DNA from 4 places in the Rossellomorea sp. DA94 genome. Region 4 is predicted to be linked to each of the others. Evidence: riboswitches for the same ligand, from Rfam matches in the RefSeq annotation. Region 4 holds a riboswitch; each other region holds the start of a gene.
What was found. Region 4 has a riboswitch for S-adenosylmethionine ahead of P8596_RS11195 (methionine biosynthesis PLP-dependent protein). Riboswitches for the same ligand answer to the same signal wherever they lie in the genome.

Region 1 (3,817 bases), 2.3 Mb from region 4:
GTCGGAAACTTGAAACACTTCAGGCAGCCGGTGGGAGATGAAGATGATCCCCACTCCCTCTTCTTTCAAATCGTCTATCACCTGGAATAACCTTTCTGTTTCTGAAGAACTAAGTGGTGCCGTCGGTTCATCCAGGATCAGTACTTTTGCTTTGTGGAGAAGGCTACGGGCAATAAGGACCAACTGCTTTTCAGCCAGACTTAACGAAGCGGCGGGCTGATGCAGGGGGATCGATTCGGCCCCGATCTTAATGAGTGCCGCCTCTGCTTCTTTTTTCAGCTTTTTTTGGGTGATGAAGAGGGAACCTTTTTGCGAGAAATGATCCAGGCAGATATTTTCCGCCACCGAGAGCTCGGGAACGATGGCGGTATCCACTTCCTGGTAGACACAGTGAATGCCGTTTTCCTTGGCTTCCTTCGGAGATTCATAGACTCTTTTTTCAGAGAGAAGAGTGATATCTCCGCTGTCCCCGACATAAGCTCCTGATAAAATTTTCATCAGGGTGCTTTTCCCTGCGCCGTTCGCTCCCAGCAGGGCATGAACTTCTCCCTCCCGGACATCGAATCTAGCATTTTTCAAGGCTTTCACGCCAGAAAAGCTCTTGTTGATACCCGACATAGTCAATAGTGGAGACGTCATCGATCCCAGCTCCTTTCTAGTTTGTGAACGAAGATTCGAGCTCTTTCAGCTCATCTGTATACCCCTGCTCACTCGCTCCCCATCCTTCAATATGCTCGTTCAATTGATCCGTTGTAATCGATTCTTTCGGTAAAGCAGTTTTTTCAATGAACACGGGGTCCAATTTCACTTTTTCAGGCGTTTCTTTCCCGTTCAGCTTTTGATAAAGGAAGCGGACCTGGACCCTGCCGATATCTTTCGGATCTACCGCTGCCGATGCCACCCATGGGCTGCCGTCTTTTTGAATGATCTGAAGATCCTCGTCACTCATGTCGATTCCGTATACTTTGATTTCATCTCTTCCTGCCGCTTCAATTGCCCGGACGGCCCCTTTCGCAAATTCATCCCACGCTGCCCAGACAGCATCGATGTCCCCTTTGTTTGGGTATTGTTTCAAGATCGCCTCCATCTGAGCCTGTGTATCAAGCGCTGTATTCTGACTCGCTGCTCCAAATGCCGCGACTTCTTTAATATCCGGATTCCCCTTTAAAAATTCTTCGTATGCCGCCTGACGTCTTTCCATGGGTGCAAAGCCTGCGACCCAAATTTTTACGATTTCACCTTTGCCGCCAAGCTCATCTGAAAGCTTCGTCAAGGTTTGTTCAGCCATTTGTTTGTCCCCCTGCTCGAGGACCGTCACTCCTTTTGATGCCACGTCCGCATCGAAGACGACAACCGGAATATTTTGGTCTTTCGCCTTTTCCACCCCTGATTGCAGTGCTTCTTTCGTTCCATGGTCGATCAGGATCCCATCAAACTTCTGGTTGATGGCCGCGTCCAGGTTAGAGGACATTTTGGCGAGATCGCCTTCCGAAGTGAACACTTGAACCTTCCCCCCGAACTTTTCCACCTGTTCCTTGACCCCTTCAATGTATTGAGCGGAAAATGTCCCGAGATTGATTTGCATGATAAGGGCGATTTTTTTATTGGCTAACGGATGATCGGAAGTCGCTTCCCCGCCGTCTGCTTCCGCCTCCTGTGATACCTTTGGCTGACAAGCCGCCAAACTGAAAAGTAGTGCGATTAATACGAGTAATGATGCCGCTTTTTTCATCTTTCTTTTCTCCTCCCGAGGGTATCCCCCTCTATTTTTTCAAATAAAAAAACCCCTTTTCCCAAGAGAAAAGAGGTTTATGTATAAATAAACGTGCTCTTATCACTCAGGAAATGCTTCCTGCAGGTCTTAGCACCTTTCCGTCATAAACGGTAGGTTGCCGGGCGTCATCGGGCCAGTCCCTCTGCCAACTCTTTATAAGAGAATATGAAATTTGGTTGTGTTCGCTTTTGCTATAATCGCTATATTAACGATATGTGGAAATATTGTCAATATTCTTTTTAAAAAAATTCTGTGGCGGGTCTCCGGAAATGATCACCCAACACTACAAAAAAGCCCTCCCAAACCGGGAGGGCTCTATCAATCAAATCTTATTTCTCACCATACGCAAGGGACGCTTCCACGAAGTCTCTGAATAGAGGCTGCGGGCGTGTCGGGCGTGATGTGAATTCCGGGTGGAATTGAGATGCGACGAACCATGGGTGGTCGCTCAGCTCGATGATTTCCACAAGGCGGCCATCCGGGCTTGTGCCTGAGAAGATGAATCCGGCTTTTTCCATTTGCTCACGGTAGTGATTGTTGAATTCGAAACGGTGACGGTGACGTTCGTATACGACTTCTCCATCGTAGGCTGCATAGGCTTTTGAACCTTTTGTCAGCTTACATGGATATAGTCCGAGACGAAGGGTCCCGCCAAGGTCTTCGATATCCTTTTGTTCCGGTAAAAGGTCGATGACCGGATATGGCGTTTCAGGATTCAGCTCAGCAGAGTGTGCTCCTTCAAGTCCAAGGACATTACGCGCATATTCAACGGATGCGAGCTGCATGCCAAGGCAGATTCCAAGGAAAGGAATCTTGTTTTCGCGTGCATATTGCGTCGCAGCGATCTTTCCTTCGACACCGCGGTCACCGAAGCCGCCTGGTACAAGGATTCCATCCACGTCAGCAAGCTTCTCTGCCACATTTTCGTTGTCGACAAGCTCAGAGTTCAACCATCTCACTTCAATATCGCTGTCGAAATGGTAACCTGCATGACGAAGGGCTTCCACTACAGAAATATAAGCATCCTGTAATTCAACATATTTCCCGACAAGGGCGATCCTTGTTTTGCGGGAAAGGTTTTTCACCCGGTCAACCAGTTCATTCCACTCGGTCATGTCTGCTTCATGGCAGTTCAGCTTCAAGTGCTGACACGTGATTTCATCAAGTTTTTGATCCTGAAGGGCAAGTGGTACAGAGTAAAGCGTATCTGCATCCATTGCTTCGATGACTGCATGTTTATCGATATCACAGAATAACGCGATCTTGTCTTTCATATCCTGGGTCATCGGCATTTCGGTACGCACGACGATGACATTTGGCTGAATACCGAGACTACGCAGCTCTTTTACACTGTGCTGGGTCGGTTTCGTCTTCATTTCACCCGCCGCTTTAATATATGGAATCAGCGTACAGTGAATATACATCACGTTGTCACGACCGACATCACTCTTGATCTGGCGGATCGCTTCAAGGAATGGAAGGGATTCGATATCCCCGACCGTTCCACCGATTTCCGTGATCACGACATCAGAATTCGTTTCGCGGCCGGCACGGTACACGCGTTCTTTGATTTCATTTGTGATATGCGGGATGACTTGTACAGTCCCGCCAAGATAATCCCCGCGGCGCTCTTTTTTCAGAACAGTAGAATAGATTTTACCCGTTGTCACAGAGCTGTATTTCGTCAGGTTGATGTCAACGAAACGCTCGTAGTGACCAAGGTCAAGATCCGTCTCGGCACCATCATCGGTTACGAATACTTCACCGTGCTGATAAGGACTCATCGTTCCCGGATCCACGTTGATGTATGGATCGAACTTCTGGATGGTGACGCTCACTCCACGGTTTTTCAATAGTCTTCCAAGGGACGCTGCTGTGATCCCTTTCCCTAGTGACGACACTACGCCGCCTGTTACGAAAATATACTTAGTCATGTATATGTCCCCCTTATAAAGTAAGTTTGGTTCAAAAAAAGTAGAGGGTGTCTCTTATGTAGTCATGTCATGAATTTATCTTGTTCAAAGAAGGACAAGTCCATTCTCC
Region 2 (3,817 bases), 270 kb from region 4:
TATGAAATACTGAGTGAAATCAAAGGGGAGACCACCCAGATTTTGACGATTTTTTTGACGATTTTCTTTTGCAGCATGTGCTTGCCGTTTTTAGATACACCCAAACCAATAATGGAAGAGGACGTAACCTGTGTCAGAGGGATCGGCAATCCATACAGAGAGCTCAAGATGACGAGGAAGGCTCCTGTTGAGGAAATGACAATTCCTTCAGCTTTAGAATATTGCGTAATTTTCTTGCCGTTTGTTTCGACTACTTTCTTTCCCAGTAAAACAGCTCCCAGTGCAACAAATGCACCACCAATCAAGATTCCACGTGAAGGTGATATCAGCCCTGCCCCCACCAAAGGACCAACGGCATTGGCAACATTATTCATGCCTGCTGAGAAAGCTTCAAAGAATCCAGCGATGATCAACAGATAAGCAAGCCACTGTTTATCAAAATGATACCCCCGCTTTTCAAGCTGAACTAAACCCAATCCCGCAAGCCATGTTACGAAAAAGGCGATGACAGGGACGATCACCCAGAAAGACATGATCGTAATAAGTGATTTTACATACAGAACCTGATAAGCTACCCCGACTCCTACAACCGCGCCAACCGTTACTTCACTCGTAGATAGCGGAATGCCGATCACATTCGCAAGAAACAATGAAATCGTTGCGGATAACAAAATAATGAGAACGACCTTTATCGACAATAGATTCTGTGGGATGATCCCAGAACTGATTGTCTTTACAACCTCTCCACCACCCAGAACCGCTCCACTCAGGACACCTGCCGCGCATATCCATAGCGCTGTCCGGATGTTTTTTATTGCGCCTGCACCATATGCCACTCCCATTGACGCTGCCGCTCCGCTGGCACCAATGTTCATGGCGAAGAACAAGCTGATCAGAAGGGCCGAGATTTCAAGCAAATCCCGTCACCCTATCTAATGGAGACCGCATTCTGTCTTTCCTTTTCCTTTCCATCTTCCGGAGCGAAGATCATTGACATCAATAGCCGGTGTGGTGCAATGGAAGCAGCCAATGCTCGGATACCCTTGATCGTGAAGGGGGTTATAAGAAAGATTATGCTTATGGGTATAACGCCAGATCTCCTTCCACGTCCAGTGAATCAGCGGACAGATTTTAACGGATTGAAATTTGTCATCTTTATTGATGAATTCAACATGTTGTCTTGTTGGGGATTGTTCCCTCCTTAATCCTGAAATCCATGCGTGCCCCTTGGATAATGTTTCTTTTAACGGGTCAAGCTTCCGAATTTGACAGCATTGGTTTGGTTTGGTTTCCCATAACTTATCCCCATATGCCTCTGCCTGCTCCTTGAGGGTCAACTGAGGCTTTTTCATATGGATGGTCAACTCGGGATACGCCTTCTTCACTTTCTCGATGATTTCATACGTTTCCTTGAAATGAACCCCTGTATCAAGGAATACAATGGTTGCCTGCGGTTTCACCTTGGATATGAGATCGATAAGCACAATGCCTTCTATCCCGAAACTGCACGCATATACAACCTCGTCACCATAATGATCATATGTCCATTTCAGGACGTTAAGCGCTCCTTTATAGACAGGATCCACTTCAAATTCCATGGATGGCTGTTTCCAAGTCTGATACGTTAACATAGTACACCCCATTCCCTGACGCTTATCCAAAGAAAAAGAGGCGGTAACAAAATATAAGGAGTCCCTATATTTTTGCTACGCGCCTCTAGTTTGTCTAGTCAGCTTATTTTATTCGGACTTTCTCATTTTTCTCTAATTGAATGACTTTTCCATCCTGTACGATAATCGTGATTGAACCAAAGCTCATGGTTTCAAGCATGGACTGGATTTTCTCTGCTACCAAGTCAAACTGTACATGCTGGTTCTTCTCTTTTTTCACATGATACCCCCAATTTTCTTCTTATCCAGATCAGAAAAAAACAACTTCCCATTTTGGAAAGTTGTTCAGGTAAGGTTACCTTATCTTCCAAAATGACTTCACATTTTGCTGGAATTAGCACCTTACAATACGTAGGTTGCTGGGCTTCGCAGGGCCAGATCCCTCCACCACTCTGGATAAGAGTTATTCATTTTAATATTCTAAATAATATCACAATTACAGCAGAAGTCAACCCGAGTTTTTCGATCGGATTTATGTCTTTTGTCTTATTTTATTCAAACATCATTCCATACATGTTTATTCGATTGGGGGTGGTTCTACGACAATTTTTCATAAAGCATTGCGCAACTATTCAAGGACCCTAAACGCGACGTTACCCTCAATTACGTTCTTCCCGGCTTGGTTTGTGGCTAAAACCTTAAAATGAAGGAGGTTTTCCTGTTTGTCCGTCAATTCTGCCCGTAATGTCACCACATCATGTAACATGACCATCCCTTTAAATCGTACCGAGTAATCCTGGATAAAGCCTTCCTCATAGTGTGGGCTGAAAAGTTTGGACACATTGCCCATCGTCCACATTCCATGAGCGATGATTCCTGGAAGACCCAGCTTCAAGGCTTCATCATCGATGGTGTGTATCGGATTGTAGTCTCCGGAAGCTCCTGCGTATTTGATCAGGTCCATCCTCGTGACCGGAGCGAGTTCAACCGGGGGGAGTGTATCTCCTATTCCGAATGATTGTAGTATTGTCATTTACTCAACCTCTTTCTGACTTCTTCTGTAATAATGACAATCGCCTGGGAAGTGAAGATTCTTTCCCCACGAGAATCTTCCCCGACATCTTCGATGACAAGGAATCCCAGTTTCCCCCCGGTACCTTCCCGTTCATAATAGTTTTTTATTTCCGTATAACATTGAATCGTTTCCCCTACCTTCAAAGGTCTTTCATAATGAAAGGATTGTTCACCGTGAATCAACCCATCATTCGGTAAATGAAAGCCTTCGATCGAACCATAGTCGAACACTCTCGGAAAGGTGGGAGGGGCAATGTTCCCCCCATAAGAGGAGGACTTCCCGGCATCTTCATCCACATAAAAGGGATGGGGATCGCCAATGGCGTCTGCAAATTTCCGAACCGCTCCTCTTTCCACTGCATTCCGGGTGGAAGTAGACCTCTTTCCGATATAGGATTCAAACATATTCTTCACCTCTTTCTTCTTTATTCAGGCTTTCGGCCCTCCAGCAACGTAGAGAACCTGACCATTGACGAATGAAGATTTTTCATCTGCAAAAAAAGCGACGGCATTTGCAATATCTTCAGGAGTCCCGCTTCTTCCAACAGGGATTCCCTGGAGACTTGCTTCCACTAATTGATCGAAAGTGATCCCGATCCGTTTCGCAGTTTCTTTCGTCATATCGGTTTCAATAAAGCCCGGTGCTACAGCATTCGTGGTGATTCCGAATGGACCAAGTTCTATGGCAAGGGTTTTCGTCAAGCCTTGAAGACCTGCTTTAGCCGTTGCGTAGTTTGCCTGCCCGCGATTTCCCAATGCTGAGGTGGATGAAATATTGATGATGCGTCCGTACTTTTGTTTGACCATGTATTGTTGGGCTGCCTTCACTACATTGAATGAACCCTTTAAATGCACATCCATGACCGTCTCCCAATCGTTTTCGGTCATTTTGAATAACAGATTATCCCTGATGACCCCTGCATTATTCACCACAATGTCCAGGGAACCAAAAGATTCATATACTTCCTTCATCGCATTTTCAACTTCCCGGGATTCTACGACATTTGCCACTTTTGTATACAATTCATATTGTTTAAATACCTCACTCGCTTCATTCAACGCATCCTCATTGACGTCGATGATGGCCACCTTGGCCCCTTCTTCAGCCAGTAATCCGGCAATCGCCCTGCCGA
Region 3 (3,817 bases), 1.7 Mb from region 4:
GTCAGGTCGCGGGTAAAATGTTGGAAGTGGTCGAGAAACTCCCCCAGTCATTTCATTTTGTGAAGGCGAACCTGAACTATCTGCCCCAATTTGCCGAAGAACAATCCATTGAAAGCGTCCCCTGCCTTCTTTTATTTAAAGATGGACAGGAAATGGAAAGAATCTATGCCTTTCAATCCGTCCCATTCCTATACGAAACCATCAACAAAATCCAAAACATCTAGTGGGGATAAGAGACCTTTATGAAAGGTCTTTTTATTTTGTCTTCACTTCTATTCTTCACCAGCTTTAGAAATAGGATGAAATTGCCCTCTCAACACATATGAATAAATGACTATTAAAACGAACTAATTTGAGAAGTACATTATTAGTGTTGATTGGAGCGGAAGATGCTCGACTCCTTCGGGAATAGCGGGAAAGTTGAGACCCCGCAGGGCGAAGCACGAGGAGGCTCAACTCACGCCCCGAAGAAAGCGAGCATCTGGAGCGGAAATCAACCAGCACGATGCTGATAAAAAACAGAAAAAATTTACGAAAGTAGTCATTTTCTTTCTACAAACGAGGACATATTTCTTGGGAAATGTTTCGAATCCCATCATTTTTTGACTGGTCATCACCCAATTTCTTACTGTTCGACAAATAAGATAAACTCATTCAAAACATGTCGAGAATGTCTAAAAGGAAAAAATACCTAAAAGTGGAATTGATACTATATAGAAGTTTCACTGGGAGGGTATTCATGCGAATCTATTTAGAGGAATTAGTAGATCAGTGTCATTCAAGGTATCACTTACGACTCTTATTTCCGGACAGCCCATTTGTTCTTCAGTTTCAATGTGAAAAGGAACGTTATGCAATCTCCATTTCAAACAGGCGGTGTACTGTATTGACTGATGGTAGCGGGGAATCGCATTTTGTCATTGAGGGACAAGAGCAGGACATGCTATCCCTACTAACAGGAGAAGAGCGATTGTCTCAACTGATTGAAAACGGCATCCTGGAAGTCAGGGGAGGATACCGCCAGCTGTTATTTGTAGAATCCATCCTCTGGCTGACAAGGTCCAGGGTCAAGGAACCGGTTCAAGTTTAAAAAACATAAGAAAAAAGAATTGACACATTTCTATTTTCGATGATAGAATCTCTCTTGTAGCAAATTTTCAGAGTCTTTAACAATTCAAAAAATTAAATAAATCGATACTTTACTCTTATTTAGAGAGGTGGAGGGACGTGCCCTATGAAGCCCGGCAACCGTCAATGAAAATTGAAATGGTGCCAATTCACTCAAAGCATTTGCTTTGAAAGATGAGAGAAAGGATAGTCCTATATATGATTATGCCTTTCTGCTTATCGCAGGAAGGCATTTTTTATTGTAAACGAAAAGGCTGTGGGGATTGCCCGGTATGTGCAACTGTAATTCTTATTAAAAAGGTCGTTTTACTCAGAAAGAAGGTGGAGACAGCATGATTACCATATCAGATGTGAAAAAAATCTATCAATCAAAATCTGGCCAGATTTCAGCCGTTGATGGCGTCACCATCGACATTGGCCAAGGGGAAATTTTTGGAGTGATTGGCTATAGTGGGGCAGGGAAAAGTACGTTGATCCGGATGCTCAATGGACTTGAAGTTCCCACGAATGGAACCGTGAACGTAAATGGACAGATCGTTTCCAAAGTGAAAGGGAAAGATCTTCGGCAGGCGAGGCAGTCAATAGGGATGATCTTTCAGCATTTCAATCTCCTTTGGTCGCGTACGGTACTTGAAAATATCCAGTTTCCATTAGAAATAGCCGGAGTTTCTAAGAAGGAGAGAGTGCGAAGGGCCAATGAATTATTGGAGCTGGTGGGATTAGAAGGAAGAGGAGACGCCTATCCATCCCAGTTGAGCGGTGGACAGAAACAGAGGGTCGGGATTGCGAGATCCCTTGCAAATAATCCCGACGTCCTTCTCTGTGACGAAGCCACCTCTGCTTTAGATCCGCAAACAACCGATTCCATCCTTGATTTATTGGTGGATATTAATAAACGTTTAGGTCTGACCATCGTCCTGATCACCCATGAAATGCATGTGATCAAAAAAATCTGCCATCGTGTGGCGGTCATGGAACAAGGGAAGGTGGTAGAACTAGGGGATGTTCTTGAGGTGTTCAGAAATCCTAAAGAGCAGGTGACAAAGCGATTTGTGAGAGAAGTATCTCAAGTGGAAGAAACAGGGGAAACAATCGATCACCTCGTAGCTCAGTATCCGGAAGGAAAAGTACTGAAATTCACCTTTGTTGGTGAATCGACTGAGCAACCGCTCATTACCAGCTTGATCCGAAGTTTCGACTTGGATGTCAATATCCTTCAAGGACAGATTTCCCAGACGCAAAAAGGGGCTTATGGTACGCTGTTCGTTCATCTTGATGGAAACGAAGAGACGATTTCTGCAGCCGTTGCCTTCGCTGAGGAACAGATGGTCAAAGTGGAGGTGATCGGAGGATGATAGAAAATATATTTCCGAATGTGGACTGGGAGAAGATGTGGGAAGCGACAGTTGAAACCCTTTATATGACGGGGATGTCAGTTCTGATTACCTTCGTAGTAGGACTGATTCTCGGGATCCTGTTATTTCTTACATCCAAGGAAAATTTATGGGAAAACAAGCTTACATATACGGTGACCAGTGCAGTGGTCAATGTATTCCGCTCGATTCCGTTCATTATCCTGATTGTATTACTCATTCCATTTACAAAATTCTTATTGGATACCATCCGCGGGGCGAACGCGGCCCTGCCCGCCCTGATCATCGGAGCAGCACCGTTTTACGCACGCATGGTGGAAATTGCATTGAGAGAAGTGAACAAAGGCGTCATCGAAGCAGCGAAAGCGATGGGAGCGAAGACTAGCACGATCATATGGAAAGTGCTTATTCCCGAATCTCTTCCGGCTTTGGTTTCAGGTATCACGGTAACAGCCATCGCCCTGGTGGGGTATACGGCAATGGCGGGTGTCATCGGTGCCGGGGGATTAGGAAACCTCGCTTACCTGGATGGTTTTCAACGGAGCAGGGAGGATGTAACCCTTGCCGCAACCATCATGATTTTACTCGTTGTATTTGCCATTCAAATCATTGGTGACTACTTCACAAATAAATTAGACAAACGATAAGAGGAGAGAAAACAGATGAAAAAATGGTTAGCAGGAATAGTAGCAGCAACAAGTATCTTTGGATTGGCAGCATGCGGGAGTGATTCCGGCTCTGGAAGCAGTGACGGGAAGGAATTAGTGGTAGGAGCGTCAAACGTTCCCCATGCGGAAATCCTTGAAAAAGTGAAACCGATTTTGGAAGATAAGGGAATCGACCTGCAAATTGAAACATATCAAGACTATATCCTTCCGAATAAAGACTTGGACAATGGTGATTTGGATGCGAACTACTTCCAAACCGTACCTTACATGGACTTGCAGATGAAAGAGAACGAATATGATTTCGTCAATGCAGGCGGAATTCATATCGAGCCAATCGGTGTATATTCCAAAAAGTATAAATCTCTTGAGGACCTTCCTGAAGGTGCCACGATCTTGATGAGTAATTCCGTATCCGATCATGGCCGCATCCTTACATTATTAGAGAAAAAAGGTCTGATCACGTTAAAGGACGGAGTGGAAAATACACAGGCACAGCTGGAAGACATCAAAGAAAATCCAAAAAAACTGAAATTCGATTATGAATACGAAGCGGCACTCCTTCCGCAAATGTATGAAAATGAAGAAGGGGACGCAGTTGTGATTAACTCCAACTATGCCATAGATGCAGGCTTGAAACCCCTGGAGGAC
Region 4 (3,817 bases):
ATGTAAGAAAATAATCCCTCTTTCCCATAGCGGAAATGGATGATGAAGGCTATCATGAATATTTGGTACATACATACTGTGAAAGAGAGTAGGAGAAACATTGAACGGCACAGCGCACATGGCAATTGGAGCAGCAACAGGTTTTATCGTGGCGAATTCATTTGGATCCGGTCCGGGTGCGACAGCCGCACTTGTAGCAATCGGCGGTGTATCCGGACTCATGCCGGATTTGGATATTGACGGAAAGCTTAGTAACAAAGTTACTTTCTCCCCCAAAATGATCAGGTCGGTGGCGCAAATCATCGGCTTTCTCATGATGGTGTACAGCTACCTGGAAGGCAGTGGGAAAGAACGGTGGCTTGGGATTGGCTATGGGGCAGGAATGATGTTACTCACAAGCTTCATCACCCAGAGAAGGATGCTGATGATTACTGGCATAGGTGTGACGGCATGTGGATGGCAATTAAATGAAATATGGTTATGGTTATTGGGCATCTATATATTTATTGCTTCCTTCGTGTCACATCGCAGTTATACCCACTCTGTACTGGGGTTGATATACTATGCTATCATCGCTCGTTATCTCGAGACTTCTATTCTGATTGATGGAGTATTTGAAGCATGTGTCATCGGATATGCGAGTCATTTGATCGCGGATATGAAGTTTCTCCCTTTTAATAAGAGAGGCATAAAGCTCTTCCTTCCTCTTTCGTCAAAAGAAATGTAAAAATGTGTTTATACCTACTTGACCATTATTTACCTATACATTAAAATAATGGGAACACAATAAATGGTTAATTGCGATGAAGAAGAAGAGTAGACGATCGAAACATTTAAGAGAGCTGATGGATGGTGAGAATCAGTATGGGGAATCGTTGAATGGGCTTTTGAGCATCCAGGCTGAAATAAAGTAGGTTCTGGCGGAAGGTCTCACCGATAAAAGGGACGATGTATCGAAGGCGACTTCTGTACAGATGAGTGCGTTTACTGAAGTGTAAGCGAATGAAGGTGGCACCACGGGTTTCCCGTCCTTTTTTAGAGGACGGTAAGCCCTTTTTGTGTTTTCTGATTATTTTTCAACGGAGGGTATGATGGGGATGAAAAAACAAGTTCTGACTGGTATCAAGCCAACTGGCCGTATACATTTGGGGAATTATATTGGGGTGATTAAACCGGCATTGGGATTGGCGGAGAACCAATCATATAACACTGCTTATTTTGTTGCGGATTATCATGGTTTAACAAAAATCCATGATCCCATTGAAATGAAGGAGCTTTCATATGGGGTGGCGGCAGCGTGGTTAGCGTTAGGGTTGAATCCTGATTCAGCGATTTTTTACCGTCAATCTGATGTGCCTGAAATCTTTGAGCTGAGCTGGATCCTTTCTTGTTTTGCACCAAAAGGATTATTAAACCGGTCTCACGCATATAAATCAATGGTTGAAGAAAATAAAGAAAGCGGCAGAAATGTTGATGCTGGAGTCAATATGGGATTATTTACGTATCCCATTTTAATGGCTGCGGATATCCTCCTTTTCCAAACCGAATTGGTCCCTGTCGGAAAAGATCAAATACAGCATGTGGAAATTGCCAGAGACATAGCTGAAAGCTTTAACAATCAATATGGAGAAACATTTGTCATCCCTGAATACGTCATCCAAGAAGAAACGGCCGTTCTACCGGGACTGGACGGCCGCAAGATGAGTAAAAGTTATAATAACACCATTCCTTTATTTGAAGAACCAAAAAAGCTTCAAAAATTGATCAATAAAATCAAAACGGATTCTTCACTTCCTGAAGAGCCTAAGGATCCTGACGATTCAATCATTTTTGGTCTTTACAAAGAATTTGCAACCACTGATCAATCGGAAGAAATGAGAAGGAGATTTCAACAAGGAATAGGCTGGGGGGAAGCGAAGAAAGAACTTTTCGACGTAATGAATTCATTCATCGAAGTACCAAGGTCGGAATATGAAGACCTATTGAACAATCGGGATAGACTGGATGCCATCTTACTGAATGGAGCCATAAAAGCACGAAAAAAAACAATCCCATTCATGAAAGAGATTAAAAGGAAAATAGGAATGTATCATTGAAATAGAATAAAATGATCATGATGTTTTTCAGATAATTCATAATTGTCATTGACATTTCTATGTCTTTGTTATAAGTTATGAGAAAGCATTTTAACAATTTCATATTGTTTCTTATCAAGAGAGGTAGAGGGACTGGCCCGAAGACACCTCAGCAACCAGCCACAGTAACAGGTATGGTGCTAATTCCAGCAAGTTGATGTCAACTTGGGCGATAAGAGGGAGAACGAACGTATAAAACCTTCTTATTTTCATAAGAAGGTTTTTTGTTTTTTCCCCTTTTCATTTTCTAGGGACGAAAAGGAGAGAAGGATGTTGAAAAAACATATTGATACTTTGCTTGTCCAGGCAGGCAATCGGAAGGATTCAGCTACTGGTGCCGTAAGTCTGCCCATTCATTTATCGACAGCATATGAACATAGAGGAATCGGTGAATCAACCGGTTATGATTATACGAGAACAGGAAACCCAACCAGGGCGACCCTTGAAGAACTACTGGCTCAATTGGAAGAGGGGCATAGAGGATTTGCATTCAGTTCGGGAATGGCTGCGATTCAGGCAATTCTGGGTTTATTCTCAAGTGGGGATGAATTGATTGTATCGAAGGATCTTTACGGAGGAAGCTACCGCTTATTCGTTCAGTATGAAGCCCAATATAATATCAAATTTCATTTTGTTAATACAAGTGATACTCATTCTATAGAAGAGCACATATCGAAGAGGACGAAGGCTATTTTTCTTGAAACACCAACCAATCCATTAATGAATGAAGCAAATATTTCTGAGGTCGCAGCCATTTCAAAGGCGAGTGGATTACTTTTAATCGTGGATAATACCTTTTATACACCAGTTCTGCAAAAACCGCTCAAAGAGGGAGCAGACCTGGTCATTCACAGCGCTACCAAATACTTAGGGGGCCATAATGACGTTCTGGCCGGAGTTGTCATAGTCAACACAGAGGACTTGGCTGAAAGGATCTATACGATTCAAAATTCAATCGGCGCAGTCCTTGCACCATTTGATTGTTGGCTCTTAATAAGAGGGTTGAAGACCCTTAGTCTAAGAATGGCCCAGCATGAAAAGAATGCACGAAAATTAGCCCAGTATCTTAAAGGGCATGACTGTGTAGCGGACGTCTTATATCCCGGGAAAGGGGGCATGCTTTCCTTTCGCATTGCCAAGGAAGAATGGATCGGTCCATTCCTCCAACATCTAAAGGTTATAACGTTTGCTGAAAGTTTAGGAGGGGTTGAAAGCTTTATTACCTATCCTGCCACCCAGACCCATGCCGACATTCCTGAAGAAGAACGAAATAGACTTGGCATCTGTAACAGATTGCTCAGGTTTTCCGTAGGAATAGAATTTATCGACGACCTGATCGAAGACTTGGAGAATGTTTTTCAACAATTGGAAAAAGAGGTGTTAACGTATGAGTAAAAAACCATTTTCACTTCAGACGTCACTCATCCATTCCCGCGGATTTGATAAAGAGACAGGAGCTGTTTCTACGCCGATTCATCATGCTACAACCTTTCATCAACAGGATTTTGATCAGTATGGTACGTATGACTACAGCCGTTCGGGGAATCCAACAAGGGAAACAGTCGAAGAAACGATAGCGGAATTAGAAGGCGGGGTAAGGGGTTTTGCCTTTTCATCCGGTATGGCTGCCATCTCAACAAGCTTTCTATTATTGTCGAGTGGGGATCACGTACTCGTCTCGG

Region 1: it holds a riboswitch for S-adenosylmethionine, as region 4 does, so the genes downstream of both, P8596_RS22995 (sugar ABC transporter substrate-binding protein) here and P8596_RS11195 (methionine biosynthesis PLP-dependent protein) in region 4, are expected to answer to the same signal.
Region 2: it holds a riboswitch for S-adenosylmethionine, as region 4 does, so the genes downstream of both, P8596_RS12625 (YezD family protein) here and P8596_RS11195 (methionine biosynthesis PLP-dependent protein) in region 4, are expected to answer to the same signal.
Region 3: it holds a riboswitch for S-adenosylmethionine, as region 4 does, so the genes downstream of both, P8596_RS20280 (methionine ABC transporter ATP-binding protein) here and P8596_RS11195 (methionine biosynthesis PLP-dependent protein) in region 4, are expected to answer to the same signal.

Annotation. Positions count from the first base shown of each region.
Region 1 covers NZ_CP122397.1:4,461,044-4,464,860, forward strand. The annotation lists gene P8596_RS22990 (sugar ABC transporter ATP-binding protein) at 1-639, opposite strand, end outside; gene P8596_RS22995 (sugar ABC transporter substrate-binding protein) at 656-1,732, opposite strand; SAM riboswitch class I at 1,829-1,936, opposite strand; gene P8596_RS23000 (CTP synthase) at 2,104-3,708, opposite strand.
Region 2 covers NZ_CP122397.1:2,433,983-2,437,799, forward strand. The annotation lists gene P8596_RS12615 (sulfate permease) at 1-875, opposite strand, end outside; gene P8596_RS12620 (phosphoadenylyl-sulfate reductase) at 933-1,631, opposite strand; gene P8596_RS12625 (YezD family protein) at 1,735-1,890, opposite strand; SAM riboswitch class I at 1,968-2,073, opposite strand; gene P8596_RS12630 (MaoC/PaaZ C-terminal domain-containing protein) at 2,239-2,643, opposite strand; gene P8596_RS12635 (MaoC family dehydratase N-terminal domain-containing protein) at 2,640-3,089, opposite strand; gene fabG (3-oxoacyl-ACP reductase FabG) at 3,114-3,817, opposite strand, start outside.
Region 3 covers NZ_CP122397.1:3,887,806-3,891,622, reverse strand. The annotation lists gene P8596_RS20290 (thioredoxin family protein) at 1-224, shown strand, start outside; gene P8596_RS20285 (SCP2 sterol-binding domain-containing protein) at 740-1,090, shown strand; SAM riboswitch class I at 1,203-1,309, shown strand; gene P8596_RS20280 (methionine ABC transporter ATP-binding protein) at 1,461-2,483, shown strand; gene P8596_RS20275 (methionine ABC transporter permease) at 2,480-3,148, shown strand; gene P8596_RS20270 (MetQ/NlpA family ABC transporter substrate-binding protein) at 3,164-3,817, shown strand, end outside.
Region 4 covers NZ_CP122397.1:2,159,421-2,163,237, forward strand. The annotation lists gene P8596_RS11180 (NUDIX hydrolase) at 1-6, shown strand, start outside; gene P8596_RS11185 (metal-dependent hydrolase) at 101-727, shown strand; T-box leader at 795-1,036, shown strand; gene P8596_RS11190 (tryptophan--tRNA ligase) at 1,098-2,096, shown strand; SAM riboswitch class I at 2,205-2,314, shown strand; gene P8596_RS11195 (methionine biosynthesis PLP-dependent protein) at 2,406-3,530, shown strand; gene metC (cystathionine beta-lyase) at 3,523-3,817, shown strand, end outside.